DNA from 2 places in the Streptomyces aurantiaciflavus genome. Region 2 is predicted to be linked to the other one. Evidence: riboswitches for the same ligand, from Rfam matches in the RefSeq annotation. Region 2 holds a riboswitch; the other holds the start of a gene.
What was found. A riboswitch is a leader RNA that binds a small molecule or an ion and turns the genes downstream of it on or off. The one in region 2 is predicted to bind cobalamin.
Positions count from the first base shown of each region.

Region 1: linked by a shared signal. The riboswitch ahead of ACPT94_RS05100 (ribonucleoside-diphosphate reductase subunit alpha) and the one ahead of ACPT94_RS21785 (cobalamin biosynthesis protein) in region 2 are both predicted to bind cobalamin.

Region 1 covers NZ_JBNCAQ010000004.1:18,886-26,106, forward strand. The annotation lists gene mctP (monocarboxylate uptake permease MctP) at 1-1,360, shown strand, start outside; gene ACPT94_RS05095 (GNAT family N-acetyltransferase) at 1,452-1,958, shown strand; cobalamin riboswitch at 2,011-2,134, shown strand; gene ACPT94_RS05100 (ribonucleoside-diphosphate reductase subunit alpha) at 2,258-4,642, shown strand; gene ACPT94_RS05105 (ribonucleotide-diphosphate reductase subunit beta) at 4,642-5,652, shown strand; gene ACPT94_RS05110 (GlxA family transcriptional regulator) at 5,863-6,825, shown strand; gene ACPT94_RS05115 (bifunctional albaflavenone monooxygenase/terpene synthase) at 6,848-7,221, opposite strand, start outside.
Region 2 covers NZ_JBNCAQ010000017.1:140,719-147,939, forward strand. The annotation lists gene cobN (cobaltochelatase subunit CobN) at 1-2,748, opposite strand, end outside; gene ACPT94_RS21780 (cobyric acid synthase) at 2,745-4,277, opposite strand; gene ACPT94_RS21785 (cobalamin biosynthesis protein) at 4,274-5,221, opposite strand; cobalamin riboswitch at 5,323-5,462, opposite strand; gene ACPT94_RS21790 (hypothetical protein) at 5,595-5,816, opposite strand; gene ACPT94_RS21795 (inorganic phosphate transporter) at 5,850-7,088, opposite strand.

The sequences.
Region 1 (7,221 bases), on a different contig from region 2:
CCTCGTCTACCCGCTCATCTTCACGTTCCTGCCGCGCCTGTGGTCGGTCTCGCACAAGCACGGATACGTGACGACCTCGGACTTCGTGCGCGGCCGCTTCGGCTCCAAGGGCCTGTCCCTGGCCGTGGCCCTCACCGGCATCCTCGCGACCATGCCGTACATCGCGCTCCAACTCGTCGGCATCCAGGCCGTGCTGGACGTGATGGGCGTCGGCGGCGGCGAGAACACGAACTGGTTCGTCAAGGACCTGCCGCTGCTGATCGCCTTCGGCGTGCTGGCCGCGTACACGTACTCGTCGGGTCTGCGCGCCCCCGCGCTGATCGCGTTCGTGAAGGACACCCTGATCTACATCGTGATCGCGGTGGCCATCATCTACATCCCGATCAAGCTGGGCGGGTTCGACGACATCTTCGCCAAGGCGGGTGACGCCTACGCGCAGATCAACCCGGCGACGGAGAAGCCGCGCGGCGCCCTGGTGCCGCCGGAGGCGAACCAGTGGACCTACGCCACGCTGGCGCTTGGCTCCGCGCTGGCGCTGTTCATGTACCCGCACTCCATCACCGCGACGCTGTCCTCGCGCAGCCGTGAGGTGATCCGCCGCAACACCACGATCCTGCCGCTGTACTCCCTCATGCTCGGCCTGCTGGCCCTGCTGGGCTTCATGGCGATCGCGGCCGGCGTCAAGGTCACCAACGGGCAGCTGGCGATCCCGCAGCTCTTCGAGGACATGTTCCCGGACTGGTTCGCGGGCGTGGCCTTCGCGGCGATCGGCATCGGCGCGCTCGTCCCGGCGGCGATCATGTCCATCGCGGCCGCGAACCTCTTCACCCGCAACATCTACAAGGACTTCATCAAGCCGCACGCCACGCCCAAGGACGAGACCCGCGTCTCCAAGCTGGTCTCGCTGCTGGTGAAGGTCGGCGCGCTGGCCTTCGTCCTGACGATGGACAAGACCGTCGCGATCAACTTCCAGCTGCTGGGCGGCATCTGGATCCTGCAGACCTTCCCGGCCCTGGTCGGCGGTCTGTTCACCCGCTGGTTCCACCGCTGGGCGCTGCTCGCCGGCTGGGCGGTCGGCATGGTGTACGGCACGGTCGCCGCGTACGGCGTCGCCTCCCCGACGCAGAAGCACTTCGGCGGCTCGTCGAAGGAGATCCCCGGCATCGGCGAGATCGGCTACATCGGCCTGACGGCGTTCGTCCTGAACCTGGCGGTGACGGTGGTCCTGACCTTCGTCCTGAAGGCGGTCAAGGCTCCCGAGGGCATCGACGAGACGAGCCCGGAGGACTACACGGCGGACGCCGGCGACCCGGGCGTCCAGGTGGAGCTGCCGCCGGCGACGGCGGGCACGTCCCACTAGGCGACACGGGCCTCGGTTCGACACGGGCATCGGCGGGCCGTCGGAGAAATCCGGCGGCCCGTTGCCGTGCGGGTGGGGCACACTGCGCCGCATGGACATCCGGATCAGGGAAGCGAACCCCACCGAACACACCGCCCTCGGCGACCTCACCGCCCGCGCCTACCTCGACGACGGTCTCCTCGACTTCGGCGAGAGCGACCCGTACCTGCCGGTGCTGAAGGACGTGGCCGCGCGGGCGGCCGCCGCCGAGGTCCTCGTCGCCGTGGAGGGCGACAGACTGCTCGGAGGAGTCACCTTCGTCCCCGCCGGCGGCCCCGTGGCCGACATCGCCCGCCCCGGCGAGGCCGAGATCAGGGCGCTCGCGGTCGCGCACGAGGCCCGCGGCCGGGGCGCCGGGGAGGCCCTCGTACGGGCCTGCCTCGACCGCGCGCGGGCCACGGAGGGCTGCACAGCCGTCGTGCTGTCGAGTCAGCGGGCCATGCACACCGCCCACCGCCTCTACGAACGCCTCGGCTTCGTCCGCACACCCGAGCGGGACTGGAACCCCGTCCCGCAGCTGGACGACATCACTCTCCTCACCTACCGGTTGACGCTCTGAAACCAGCTCGACACAACATCTGGGGGTGGCGTGACGGGCGGGCACAAGATGTATGCTCATGCTCGCTGTCGCCGCAGGGGAATCCGGTGTGAATCCGGAACTGTCCCGCAACGGTGTACTTGCGTGTTTCCGCACGCCTGTTCAGTCCGAGGACCTGCCGACAGCGCACCCGGTCCGTCCGGTTCGGGTGCCTGACGTCCGGGCCTCGTGGAATGGGCCGGTGGACGCGAAGCGCCGTGCGCTCGTGTGCTGCCCCCTGCCCTCCGCAAGGCCCCCGCCGAGCGAGGGAGAGCCTCCACGTGACCATCGCGCCAGCCGACCCGGCTTCAGCAGTCCCGGAGACCGACGGTCCCGGAGCCGCGCTGCTGCGGACCCTGACCGAGCTGACCGCCGACCTCCCCGACGCCGACCCCGGCCGGGTCGCCGCCGCCGCCCTGCGCGGCCGGTCCGCTCGGGGGACCTTCGACGAGGTCACCGCAGAGCTGCGCGAACTGGCCACGGAGGCGGCCGCCGGCCTCATCTCCGAGGACCCCGCCTACTCCCGGCTGGCCGCGCGTCTGCTGACCGTCGGAATCCGCGCCGAGGCCGCCTCACAGGGCGTCACCTCCTTCACGGAGTCGATCGCCGTCGGCCACCGCGAGGGGCTGATCGCCGACCGCACCGCCGAGTTCGTCCGCCTGCACGCGGCCCGCCTCGACGCCCTGATCGACCCGCACGCCGACGACCGCTTCGGCTACTTCGGCCTGCGCACGCTCCACAGCCGCTACCTCCTGCGCCACCCCATCACCCGCAAGGTGATCGAGACGCCCCAGCACTTCCTGCTGCGGGTCGCCGCCGGTCTCGCCGAGGACACCGCGCTCAACGCGAAGACGGGGGCCCGCTCCGTCGACGAAGTCGCCTCGCTCTACGGGCTGATGAGCCGCCTCGACTACCTCCCCTCCTCCCCCACGCTCTTCAACTCCGGCACCCGGCACCCCCAGATGTCGTCCTGCTACCTCCTCGACTCCCCCAAGGACGAGCTGGACTCCATCTACGACCGCTACCACCAGGTCGCCCGCCTCTCGAAGCACGCCGGCGGCATCGGGCTGTCGTACTCCCGGATCCGCTCGCGCGGTTCGCTGATCCGCGGCACCAACGGGCACTCCAACGGCATCGTCCCGTTCCTGAAGACCCTCGACGCCTCGGTCGCCGCCGTGAACCAGGGCGGCCGGCGCAAGGGCGCCGCCGCGGTCTACCTGGAGACATGGCACTCCGACATCGAGGAGTTCCTGGAGCTGCGCGACAACACGGGTGAGGACGCCCGCCGTACGCACAACCTGAACCTCGCGCACTGGATCCCGGACGAGTTCATGCGCCGGGTCAACGCCGACGGGCCGTGGTCGCTGTTCTCCCCGGCCGACGTGCCCGAGCTGGTCGACCTGTGGGGCGAGGAGTTCGACGCCGCCTACCGCAGGGCCGAGGAGGCGGGGCTCGCGAAGAAGACCGTCCCCGCCCGTGACCTGTACGGCCGCATGATGCGCACCCTCGCGCAGACCGGCAACGGCTGGATGACCTTCAAGGACGCCGCCAACCGCACCGCCAACCAGACGGCCGAGCCGGGCCGTGTCGTCCACTCCTCCAACCTCTGCACGGAGATCCTGGAGGTCACGGACGACGGGGAGACGGCGGTCTGCAACCTGGGGTCGGTCAACCTCGGCGCGTTCGTCGACACGGCGACCGGGGACATCGACTGGGAGCGGCTGGACGAGACCGTCCGCACCGCCGTCACCTTCCTCGACCGCGTCGTCGACATCAACTTCTACCCGACCGAGCAGGCGGGCCGCTCCAACGCCCGCTGGCGCCCGGTCGGTCTCGGCGCGATGGGCCTCCAGGACGTCTTCTTCAAGCTGCGCCTGCCCTTCGACTCGCCCGAGGCCAAGGCCCTCTCCACCCGGATCGCCGAGCGCGTCATGCTCGCCGCGTACGAGGCCTCCGCCGACCTCGCCGAGCGCAGCGGCCCGCTGCCGGCCTGGGACAAGACCCGTACGGCCCGGGGTGTCCTCCACCCCGACCACTACGGCGTCGAGTTCACCTGGCCGGAGCGCTGGGCGGCCCTGCGCGAGCGGATCGCGGCCGTCGGCCTGCGCAACTCCCTGCTCCTCGCCATCGCGCCGACCGCGACCATCGCGTCCATCGCGGGCGTGTACGAGTGCATCGAGCCGCAGGTGTCCAACCTGTTCAAGCGCGAGACGCTGTCCGGTGAGTTCCTCCAGGTGAACTCGTACCTGGTGCGGGACCTGAAGGAGCTGGGCGTGTGGGACGCCCGCACCCGTGAGGCGCTGCGCGACTCGAACGGCTCGGTGCAGGACTTCGCCTGGATCCCGGCCGACGTCCGCGCCCTGTACCGCACGGCCTGGGAGATTCCGCAGCGCGGCCTGATCGACATGGCCGCCGCCCGGACGCCGTTCCTGGACCAGTCCCAGTCCCTGAACCTGTTCATGGAGACGCCGACCATCGGCAAGCTCTCCTCGATGTACGCGTACGCCTGGAAGTCGGGCCTGAAGACGACGTACTACCTGCGCTCGCGTCCGGCGACCCGCATCGCCCGCGCGGCCCAGGCCGCCATCCCCGTCCAGGCGACCCCGGACCCCGAGGCCGTCGCCTGCTCCCTGGAAAACCCCGAGTCCTGCGAGGCCTGCCAGTGATGACCCGTAACGCCAACCTGCTCGACCCGGGCTTCGAGCTGACGCTGCGTCCCATGCGCTATCCGGACTTCTACGAGCGCTACCGGGACGCCATCAAGAACACCTGGACCGTGGAGGAGGTCGACCTCCACTCGGACGTCGCCGACCTCGCGAAGCTCACGCCGGCGGAGCAGCACCTCATCGGCCGTCTGGTCGCCTTCTTCGCGACGGGCGACTCGATCGTCGCGAACAACCTGGTGCTGACGCTGTACAAGCACATCAACTCCCCGGAAGCGCGCCTGTACCTGTCGCGCCAGCTCTTCGAGGAGGCCGTCCACGTCCAGTTCTATCTGACCCTGCTGGACACCTACCTGCCCGACCCGGACGACCGCGCGGCCGCCTTCGCCGCCGTCGAGAACATCCCCTCCATCCGCGAGAAGGCCGAGTTCTGCTTCAAGTGGATCAACGAGGTCGAGAAGCTGGACCGCCTGGAGACGAAGGCCGACCGCCGCCGCTTCCTGCTCAACCTCGTCTGCTTCGCCGCGTGCATCGAGGGGCTGTTCTTCTACGGCGCCTTCGCGTACGTCTACTGGTTCCGCAGCCGGGGTCTGCTGCACGGCCTCGCCACCGGCACCAACTGGGTGTTCCGCGACGAGACCATGCACATGAGCTTCGCGTTCGACGTCGTCGACACCGTCCGCAAGGAGGAGCCGGACCTCTTCGACGACGAGCTCCAGCGGCAGGTCACCGACATGCTGCGGGAGGCCGTCGAGGCCGAGCTGCAGTTCGCGCGCGACCTGTGCGGTGACGGCCTGCCGGGCATGAACACCGACTCGATGCGGCAGTACCTGGAGTGCGTCGCCGACCAGCGCCTCACGCGGCTCGGTTTCGCCCCGGTGTACGGCTCGGAGAACCCCTTCTCCTTCATGGAGCTGCAGGGTGTTCAGGAGCTGACCAACTTCTTCGAGCGCCGGCCGTCGGCGTACCAGGTCGCGGTGGAGGGCACGGTCGACCTGGACGAGGACTTCTGAGTCCCCGCCTCCCGCAACTGACGGTCGATCCGGCGTTCGTGGGCCAGCCCCACGAGCGCCGGACCCGCGAGGAGCAGGAACATGACCAGGACCGGGATGTATGCGGTGAGTGCGTTCATGAGGTAAGCATCATGCGCCCGCATGACTCCTGACAGTGGCAGGACTGCCGCACACCTTCAATTTCCTGCCACTCGGCGGCACACTGGCGGCATGCTGCAGAACGTGGCCGTCATCCTCCTCGACGGCGTGCACCCCTTCGAACTCGGCGTCGTCTGCGAGGTGTTCGGCATCGACCGCAGCGACGAGGGGCTGCCGGTCTACGACTTCGCGGTCGCCTCGGCGGAGGGGCCGACGCTGACCACCCACGCGGGCTTCAGCCTGCGTACGGAACACGGGCTGGAGCGGCTGGAGAGCGCCGACCTGATCGCCGTACCGGCCGGACAGACGTACGCGGAGCGGGAGTACCCGCCCGAGCTGCTCGACGCGCTGCGCCGGGCCGTGGACCGGGGGACGCGGGTGCTCAGCGTCTGTTCCGGGGCGTTCGTGCTGGGCGCGGCGGGACTCCTGGACGGGCGGCGTTGCTCGGTGCACTGGCGGCACGCCGAGCAGCTGGCCCGGCGGTATCCGCGGACGACCGTCGAGCCCGACGTGCTCTACGTCGACGACGATCCCGTGATCACCTCTGCGGGGACGGCGGCCGGCATCGACGCCTGTCTGCACCTCGTCCGCAAGGAGCAGGGGCCCGAGGTCGCCAACAGGATCGCCCGGCGGATGGTCGTACCGCCGCACCGGGACGGCGGTCAGGCGCAGTACATCGAGCGGCCGCTGCCCCGGTCGCCCTGCGACACCGTCGGTGAGGTGCTCGCGTGGATGGAGCAGCACCTCGACCAGGAGGTGACCGTCGAGCAGCTCGCGGCCCGCGCCCACATGTCGCCGCGCACCTTCGCCCGCCGCTTCCAGCAGGAGACCGGCACGACCCCCTACCGCTGGATCCTGCGCCAGCGCGTCCTGCTGGCCCAGCATCTGCTGGAGGCGACGGACGAGACGGTCGACGCGATCGCCGGGCGCACCGGCTTCGGTACGGCGGCGGCGCTGCGGCACCAGTTCGTGCGGGCGCTGGGCACCACCCCGAACGCCTACCGGCGTACGTTCCGGGGCCCGGAGGCCGCCTGAACGCACGCCGGGAGCGGACCTCTCATCGGGGCAGCGGCTTCAGCAGCAGCTGCTTCGGGTGCAGGGTGATGCCCACCCGGGTGGCGTCGTCGGAGCCCGGGACCTGCTCGAAGCGGAACGACCCGGCGAGCACCGCCGTGACCAACGTGAGCAGGGCCATCGAGAAGTGGTCACTGGGACACTTGCGGTTGCCCACGCCGAACGGCCGCATGGCGTACTTGGGGATGTCCTTCGACCGCTGCGGATGCCACCGGTCCGGGTCGAACTCGAGGTGGCGTTCGTAGGAACGCGCATCGCGCTGGATCGCGTACGGGCTGTACACGATGTCGGCACCGGCGGGAATGCGATACCCGCCGAGTTCGGTGTCGGCGACCGCCCGCCGCGTCAATATCCATA
Region 2 (7,221 bases):
CAGGGGGACCACCTCGAACCCGGTCACCCGGCGCGAGGCGTCGTCCCACACCGGGCGGCAGCCCAGCAGCGCGAGGATCTCGGCGATGTCGTCGCCCTGCGTACGCATCGCGGACGTCCCCCACACCGTGAGGCCGACGGACTTCGGGTACTCGCCGGTGTCCTGCAGATACCGCTGGACGAGCGAGTCGGCGAGCGACTGCCCGACCTCCCAGCTCAGCCTGGACGGAATCGCCTTGGGGTCGACGGAGTAGAAGTTGCGGCCGGTCGGCAGGACGTTGACGAGCCCGCGCGTCGGCGAACCGGACGGACCCGCGGGGACGTATCCGCCGTCGAGGGCCTTCAGGATGTGGCCGATCTCGTCGGTGGTCCGGGCCAGCCGCGGCACGACCTCGGCGCAGGCGAACTCCAGGACGCCCACGGCGGCGGGGAGTTCGACGCCCAGGACCTCGCGGACGAGCGCGGCGCTCTCCGCGACCGCCCAGTCCCGCGCCTCCATCCCCTCCGCGATCCGCCGGCACAACTGCTCCAGCAGGTCGATCGCGTCGGCGGCCGTGCGCGACGGCCCCTCCACCAGGTCCGTCAGCTCCACCGGCAGCTTCACCGGAGCCCCCGGCTCGGCCAGCAACTCCTTCTCCACGAGCCCGAAGTGCTCCGCCAGGGACGCCCTGAGACCCGGCAGCGCGTTCGCCTGCCCACCCCACACCTGCGACGCGCGCAGCACGGCGAGCACCAGGTTCACCCGTGCCTCACCGACCGGCCCGCCGCCCAGGATGTGCAGCCCGTCCCGGATCTGCACGTCCTTGATCTCGCACAGATAGCCGTCGATGTGCATGACGAACTCGTCGAACTCGTCGTCGTCCGGCTGCTCGTCGACATGCAGGTCGTGGTGGAGCTCGGCCGCCTTGACCAGCGTCCAGATCTGGGCCCGCACGGCGGGCGCCTTCGTCGGGTCCAGGTCGGAGACGAGCGCGTACTCGTCGAGCAGCTGCTCCAGCTTGGCCAGGTCGCCGTAGGTGTCGGCCCGTGCCATCGGCGGTACGAGGTGGTCGACGACGGTGGCGTGCCCGCGCCGCTTGGCCTGGGTGCCCTCACCGGGGTCGTTGACGATGAACGGGTAGATCAGCGGCAGGTCGCCCAGGACGGCGTCCGGAGCGCAGCCCCCGCTGAGCCCCAGCCCCTTGCCCGGCAGCCACTCCATCGTGCCGTGCTTGCCCATGTGCACGATCGCGTCGGCGCCGAAGCCCCCCTCCGATGTCGCAGCCTCCAGCCACCGGTAGGCCGCCATGTAGTGGTGCGACGGCGGCATGTCGGGGTCGTGGTAGATCGCGATCGGGTTCTCGCCGAAGCCGCGCGGCGGCTGGATCATGACGACGACGTTCCCGAACCCGAGGGAGGCGAGGACGATGTCGTCCCCGTCCACGTACAGGTTGCCCGGCGGCTCACCCCACGCCTCGACCATGGCGTCCCTGAGCTCCGGGTCGAGCTTGTCGAACCAGGCCCGGTAGTCGGCGAGCGGCACCCGGGCGGGAGCGGCGGCGAGCTGCTCCTCCGTCAGCCACTCCACGTCGTGCCCGCCGGCCTCGATGAGCCGGTGGATCAACTCGTCGCCGTTGTCGGGGTATTCGGTGACGCCGTATCCGGCCTGCTTGAGCGCGTCCAGCACCCGCACCGCCGACGCCGGCGTGTCCAGGCCGACCGCGTTGCCGACGCGCGAGTGCTTGGTCGGGTAGGCGGTGAACACGAGCGCGAGCTTCTTCTCCGCGTTCGGCTTGTGCTTCAACCGCGCGTGCCGTACGGCGATCCCGGCGACCCGGGCGGCCCGCTCGGGGTCGGCGACGTACACGGGCACGTCGTCCGGGCCCTGCTCCTTGAAGGAGAAGGGGACCGTGATCAGCCGCCCGTCGAACTCCGGGATCGCGACCTGCATCGCCGCGTCCATGGGGGAGAGGGCGGCGTCGGACTCGTCCCAGGCGGCCCGCGAGGACGTCAGGCAGAGCCCCTGCAGCACCGGCACGTCGAGGTCGGCGAGCGCCCCGATGTCCCAGGCCTCCTCGTCGCCGCCCGCCGATGCCTGCGAGGCATGCGTGCCGCCGGCCGCGAGAACGGTGGCGACCAGGGCGTCGGTCCGGCCGAGGATCTCGTACAGCCCCGCCTCCGCCCCGCGCAGCGAACCGCAGTACACGGGAAGGGCGTTGGCCCCCTGCGCCTCGATCGCGTCGCACAGCGTGTCCACGAAGGCGGTGTTGCCGCTCAGCTCATGGGCCCGGTAGAAGAGCACGCCGACGGTCGGCCGTCCCTCGACGAGGTCACGCTCCCCGTGCACCCCGTACTCGGGCATCTTCCGCGGCTCGACGAAGCCCTCGCCGGTCAGCAGCACGGTGTCGGAGAGGAACCGCGCCAGCTCGGTCAGGTTGCCCGGCCCGCCCTCGACGAGGTACTTGAGCGCCTCCGCGACGACACCGGCCGGCACGGACGACTCGGCCATCAACTCCGCGTCGGGCACCGCCTCACCGCCCAGCAGCACCGTCGGCACACCGGACGCCTTGAGCGCGGCGAGCCCGTCCTCCCAGGCTCGCTTGCCGCCCAGCAGCCGTACGACGGCGATGTCGGCGCCCTCGACGAGACCGGGCAGCTCCTCCGCGACGTCCACCCGGGTCGGGTTGCCGATCCGGTAGGAGGCGCCGGAGGCGGCCCGAGCCGCCAGCAGATCCGTGTCGGCGGTCGACAACAACAACACTGTGCTCATGCGGGCGCTCCCGGTGGAATGAAAGGCAGTCCTTGCGGCGCGCCCGACTCGATGAGCCGCCAGAGCGCGTCCGTGTCCGCGTGCTGTTCGATCAGATCGCCGAGCCGGTCGAGCTGCTCCTCGCGCAGCGCGGCGAACGAGGTGTCGGCGGCCGGCACGAACCGGCGGCCCGCGGCGGCCGCCACCTCGCGCAGGAAGGCGCGCCGGAAACCGTCCGACTCCAGCGAACCGTGCCAGTGCGTGCCCCAGACGGCACCGACCCGGCAGCCGTCCAGGCTGTGTCCTTGGTCATCGGAGATGAATGTGTCCCCGCCGGTGACGTCGGCGACCCCGTGATGGATCTCGTACCCCTCGACGTGCTCGCCGAGGGCTTCCCCCACGGGCCGGGTGAGGGTCTTCTCGCGCGCGAACCGCACGCGGACGGGGAGGACTCCGAGCCCTTCGACATGACCCCGCCGGCTCTCGACCTCGTCCTCGATGTGCTCGCCGAGGATCTGGAAGCCGCCGCAGACGCCCAGGACGGGCCGGTCCTCGGACGCCCTGCGCCTCAAGGCTTGTGCGAGCCCCCGCTCGTGCAGCCACTCCAGCGCCCGTACGGTCCCCCGGGTCCCCGGAACCACCACGAGGTCGGCGTCGGCCAGTTCCTCCGGCCGGTCCACGAACCGCACCACGACGCCGGGTTCGGCGGCGAGCGCGTCCACGTCGGTGAAGTTGGACATGAGCGGGATCGCGCAGACGGCGACGCGCAGCACGTCCTCGCCGACCGGCGGGGCGACCACCGATTCCCGGACGGTGCCCCGCAGGGAAACCCGCAGCCCGTCCTCCTCGTCGATCCCGAGCCCGTGCCGGAACGGCAGCACGCCGTACGTCCGCCGCCCGGTGAGCCCGTGCAGCATGTCGAGCCCCGGCTCCAGCAGCGAGACGTCACCCCGGAACTTGTTGACGAGGAATCCGGCGACCAGTTCCTGGTCCTCGGGGGAGAGCAGGGCCACGGTCCCGAAGAACGAGGCGAAGACCCCGCCCCGGTCGATGTCGCCGACGACGAGCACGGGGAGCCGGGCGTTCCGGGCGATCCCCATGTTCACGATGTCGGTCCGCCGGAGATTGATCTCGGCGGGAGAACCGGCGCCCTCACAGATCACCGCGTCATACGTGCCCCGCAACTCGGCGAGACAGTCCAGCACGGTCCCGAGCAGCTTCTGCTGCCGCCCGCCGTGATAGCCCCGGGCGCTCAGCTCGCCCACGGGCTTCCCGAGCAGCACCACCTGACTGCTCTGCTCGCCACCCGGCTTCAGCAGCACGGGGTTCATCAGCGCGGTGGGCTCCACCCGGCAGGCCTGCGCCTGCATGGCCTGGGCCCGCCCGATCTCGGCCCCTTCGCGGGTGACGAACGAGTTCAGGGACATGTTCTGCGCCTTGAACGGCGCGACCTTGACCCCCTGCCGCACCAGCCACCGGCAGATCCCGGCCGTCACGACGCTCTTGCCGGCGTCGGAGGTGGTGCCGGCGACGAGGAGACCCCCGCTCATGACGTACGCCCCTTCTTCGCGACGAGGCGCGCGGCGACGGTGACGCCGAGCGCGAGCAGGCCGACACGGCGGGAGAGCCGCGCGGCGCGTTCGATGTCGTGGGGGACGACGGGCCGCCCCGCCGCCCCGTTGAGCACGGGCCGGTGCTCGACCCGGCCGCCGTAGGAGAGCGTCCCGCCCAGCCGCACACCGAGCGCGCCCGCGAAGGAGGCCTCCACGGGCCCGGCGTTGGGACTGGGATGCTTGCGCGCATCGTCCCGCCACGCCCGTACGGCCCCCCGCGGATCGTCCCCGGCGACGGCGGCGAGTACGGCGGTCAGCCGCGCCCCCGGCCATCCGGCGACGTCGTCGAGCCGCGCGGAGGCCCACCCGTACCGCAGATGTCTCGGTGACCGGTGCCCGACCATGGCGTCGAGGGTGTTGACGGCCCGGAACCCCAGCAGCCCCGGCACGCCGGCGAGTCCGCCCCACACGAGCGCCCCGACCACCGCGTCGGAGGTGTTCTCGGCGACGGACTCGACCACGGCACGGGCGATCCCGTCGGCGTCCAGGGCCTGTGGGTCCCGCCCGCACAGGTGCGGCAGCCGTGCCCGTGCGGCCTCGACGTCCCCGGCCTCGAGGGCCCGACCGATGGCCCGGGCCTCCCGCACGAGGGAGGTGCCGCCGACGACGGCCCAGGTGGAGGCGGCGGTGAGGGCGACGGAGGCGGCGGGGGAGCGTCGTACGGCACGCGAGGCGACGGCCCCGAGCGCGACGGCGCCCCCGGCGCACACGGCGGTGTGCAGCGCGCCCCACCCGCGGTGGTCCCGCCACAGCACCCGTTCCACGCCGGCCGCGGCCCGTCCGAACAGGGCGACCGGATGCCCTCGGCGCGGATCGCCGAGAAGCAGGTCCCCCAGGAGGCCGACGGCGGCGCCGTACGCGTGAACGCGATCGGCACCCATCGGCTCAGCCGACCGTGGAGTCGGGCAACGACCGGGTGCTGAACCTCGAACGGCAGCCGAGCATGGCGATATGTCCTCACTCAGGGTGTCCACGCCCTGGTTCGACGAGACCGGCGACGAGAGTTCCTGGCTCCCGGGGTTGTCCACCCCGGTGACAGTGGCGGGACCGCGCCGGACTCACACCGGCTTCCTCTCCTGCCGCCGTACATGGCTCCGGCAGTCCACCACGGGCCCGGAAGGGCCGTCAACTTGCTGTTGACCTGCGCGGGGAGAGTGTGCAGAACCCCACACGCGGGCGTGCGCCGGGGCACGAAAAGGCGAGGTGCGGGACGGCGATCCGTCCCGCACCCCGCGTACGCCGGAGCGTCCGGCGTCAGGCGACGATCAGTGAGATGCCGTACGCCACCGCCGCCGCGCAGGCCGCGAAGCACGCGTACGCCGCGGTGAGGGCCAGCGCGGCCGACTCGCCCTGGGCGGCGGCGCGCTCGCGGCGGGACAGGCCCGCGATGCCGAGGGTGAACAGGGCCACGAGGGCCACGGTGACCACGAGGCTGACGCCGAAGACGGAGCCGAGGGCAGCCCAGTCGATCTTCATGATGCTTCTTCCTTCGTACCCGGGTGCCGGGGCTCAGACGGGGGTGGTGGCGGCCGGCGGAGCCGACTCGCCCGTGGGGGCGGGGATCGTGGCCGTCAGGTCCTCGGTCACCGTGCCCGTGGGAGGCGGGGTCACCGCGGCGATCGCGGTGGTCACCACGCCGGGCGGCTCCTCGGTGTCGTTGACGTTGTTGTGGTCGACGACCTCGCGGCGCGAGATCTTCCAGATCGCCGCGCTGGAGGCGACGAGGAACACCGCGACGAGCGCCGTACCCCAGTCGCCGAGGCCGGTCACCCACTCGGCGATCGCGCCGACCAGGGCCGCCGCGGGCAGCGTCAGGCCCCAGGCGACGAACATGCGGGTGGCGGTCGACCAGCGGACGACGCCGCCCTTGCGGCCGAGGCCCGCGCCCATCACCGAGCCGGAGACGGAGTGCGTGGTGGAGAGGGAGAAGCCGAGGTGGGAGGAGGCGAGGATGACGGTCGCCGCGCTGGTCTGGGCGGCGAAGCCCTGCTGCGGCTGGAGGTCGGTCAGGCCCCTGCCCATGGTGCGGATGATGCGCCAGCCGCCGAGGTAGGTGCCGAGCGCGATCGCGAGGCCCGCGGAGAGGATGACCCACAGGGGCGGGTCGGAGTCGGGCGCGACGGCGCCGCCGGCGACCAGGGCGAGGGTGATGATGCCCATCGTCTTCTGGGCGTCGTTCGTGCCGTGCGCGAGGGAGACCAGGCCGGCGGAGGCGATCTGGCCCGCGCGGTAGCCCTTCTCGGCGGCCTTGCCGTCGGCCTTCCTGCCGAGCGTGTACGACAGGCGCGTGGCGAGCATCGCGGCGATGCCCGCGACCAGCGGGGCCGCGATCGCCGGGATCAGCACCTTGGTGACGAGCACGTCGCCGTGCACCGCGCCGACGCCCGCCGAGGCGATGGTGGCGCCGATCAGACCACCCATGAGGGCGTGCGAGGAGCTGGACGGGAGGCCCACGAGCCAGGTCAGCAGGTTCCAGAGGATCGCGCCGACCAGGGCGGCGAAGATGACCTCGGGACGTATACCGGTCTCGTCGACGAGACCCTTGGAGATCGTGTTGGCGACCTCCACGGAGAGGAAGGCGCCCACGAGGTTCAGCACGGCGGACATGGCCACCGCGACCTTGGGCTTGAGCGCACCGGTCGAGATGGTCGTGGCCATCGCGTTGGCGGTGTCGTGGAAACCGTTCGTGAAATCGAACGCGAGTGCGGTTACCACCACAATCGCGAGGATCAGCGAGAAGCTTTCCATTTACCCAGGCATTCGTTCGAGGTCATTGGTCGGACGAACGTAGGTAACCTGAGTGAACGGAAGGTGAACTGGGGCGGGCATCACGGTGTCCACAAGTGGGGAATGCTGTTCCGCTCCGCCGGGGCGAGCCAGG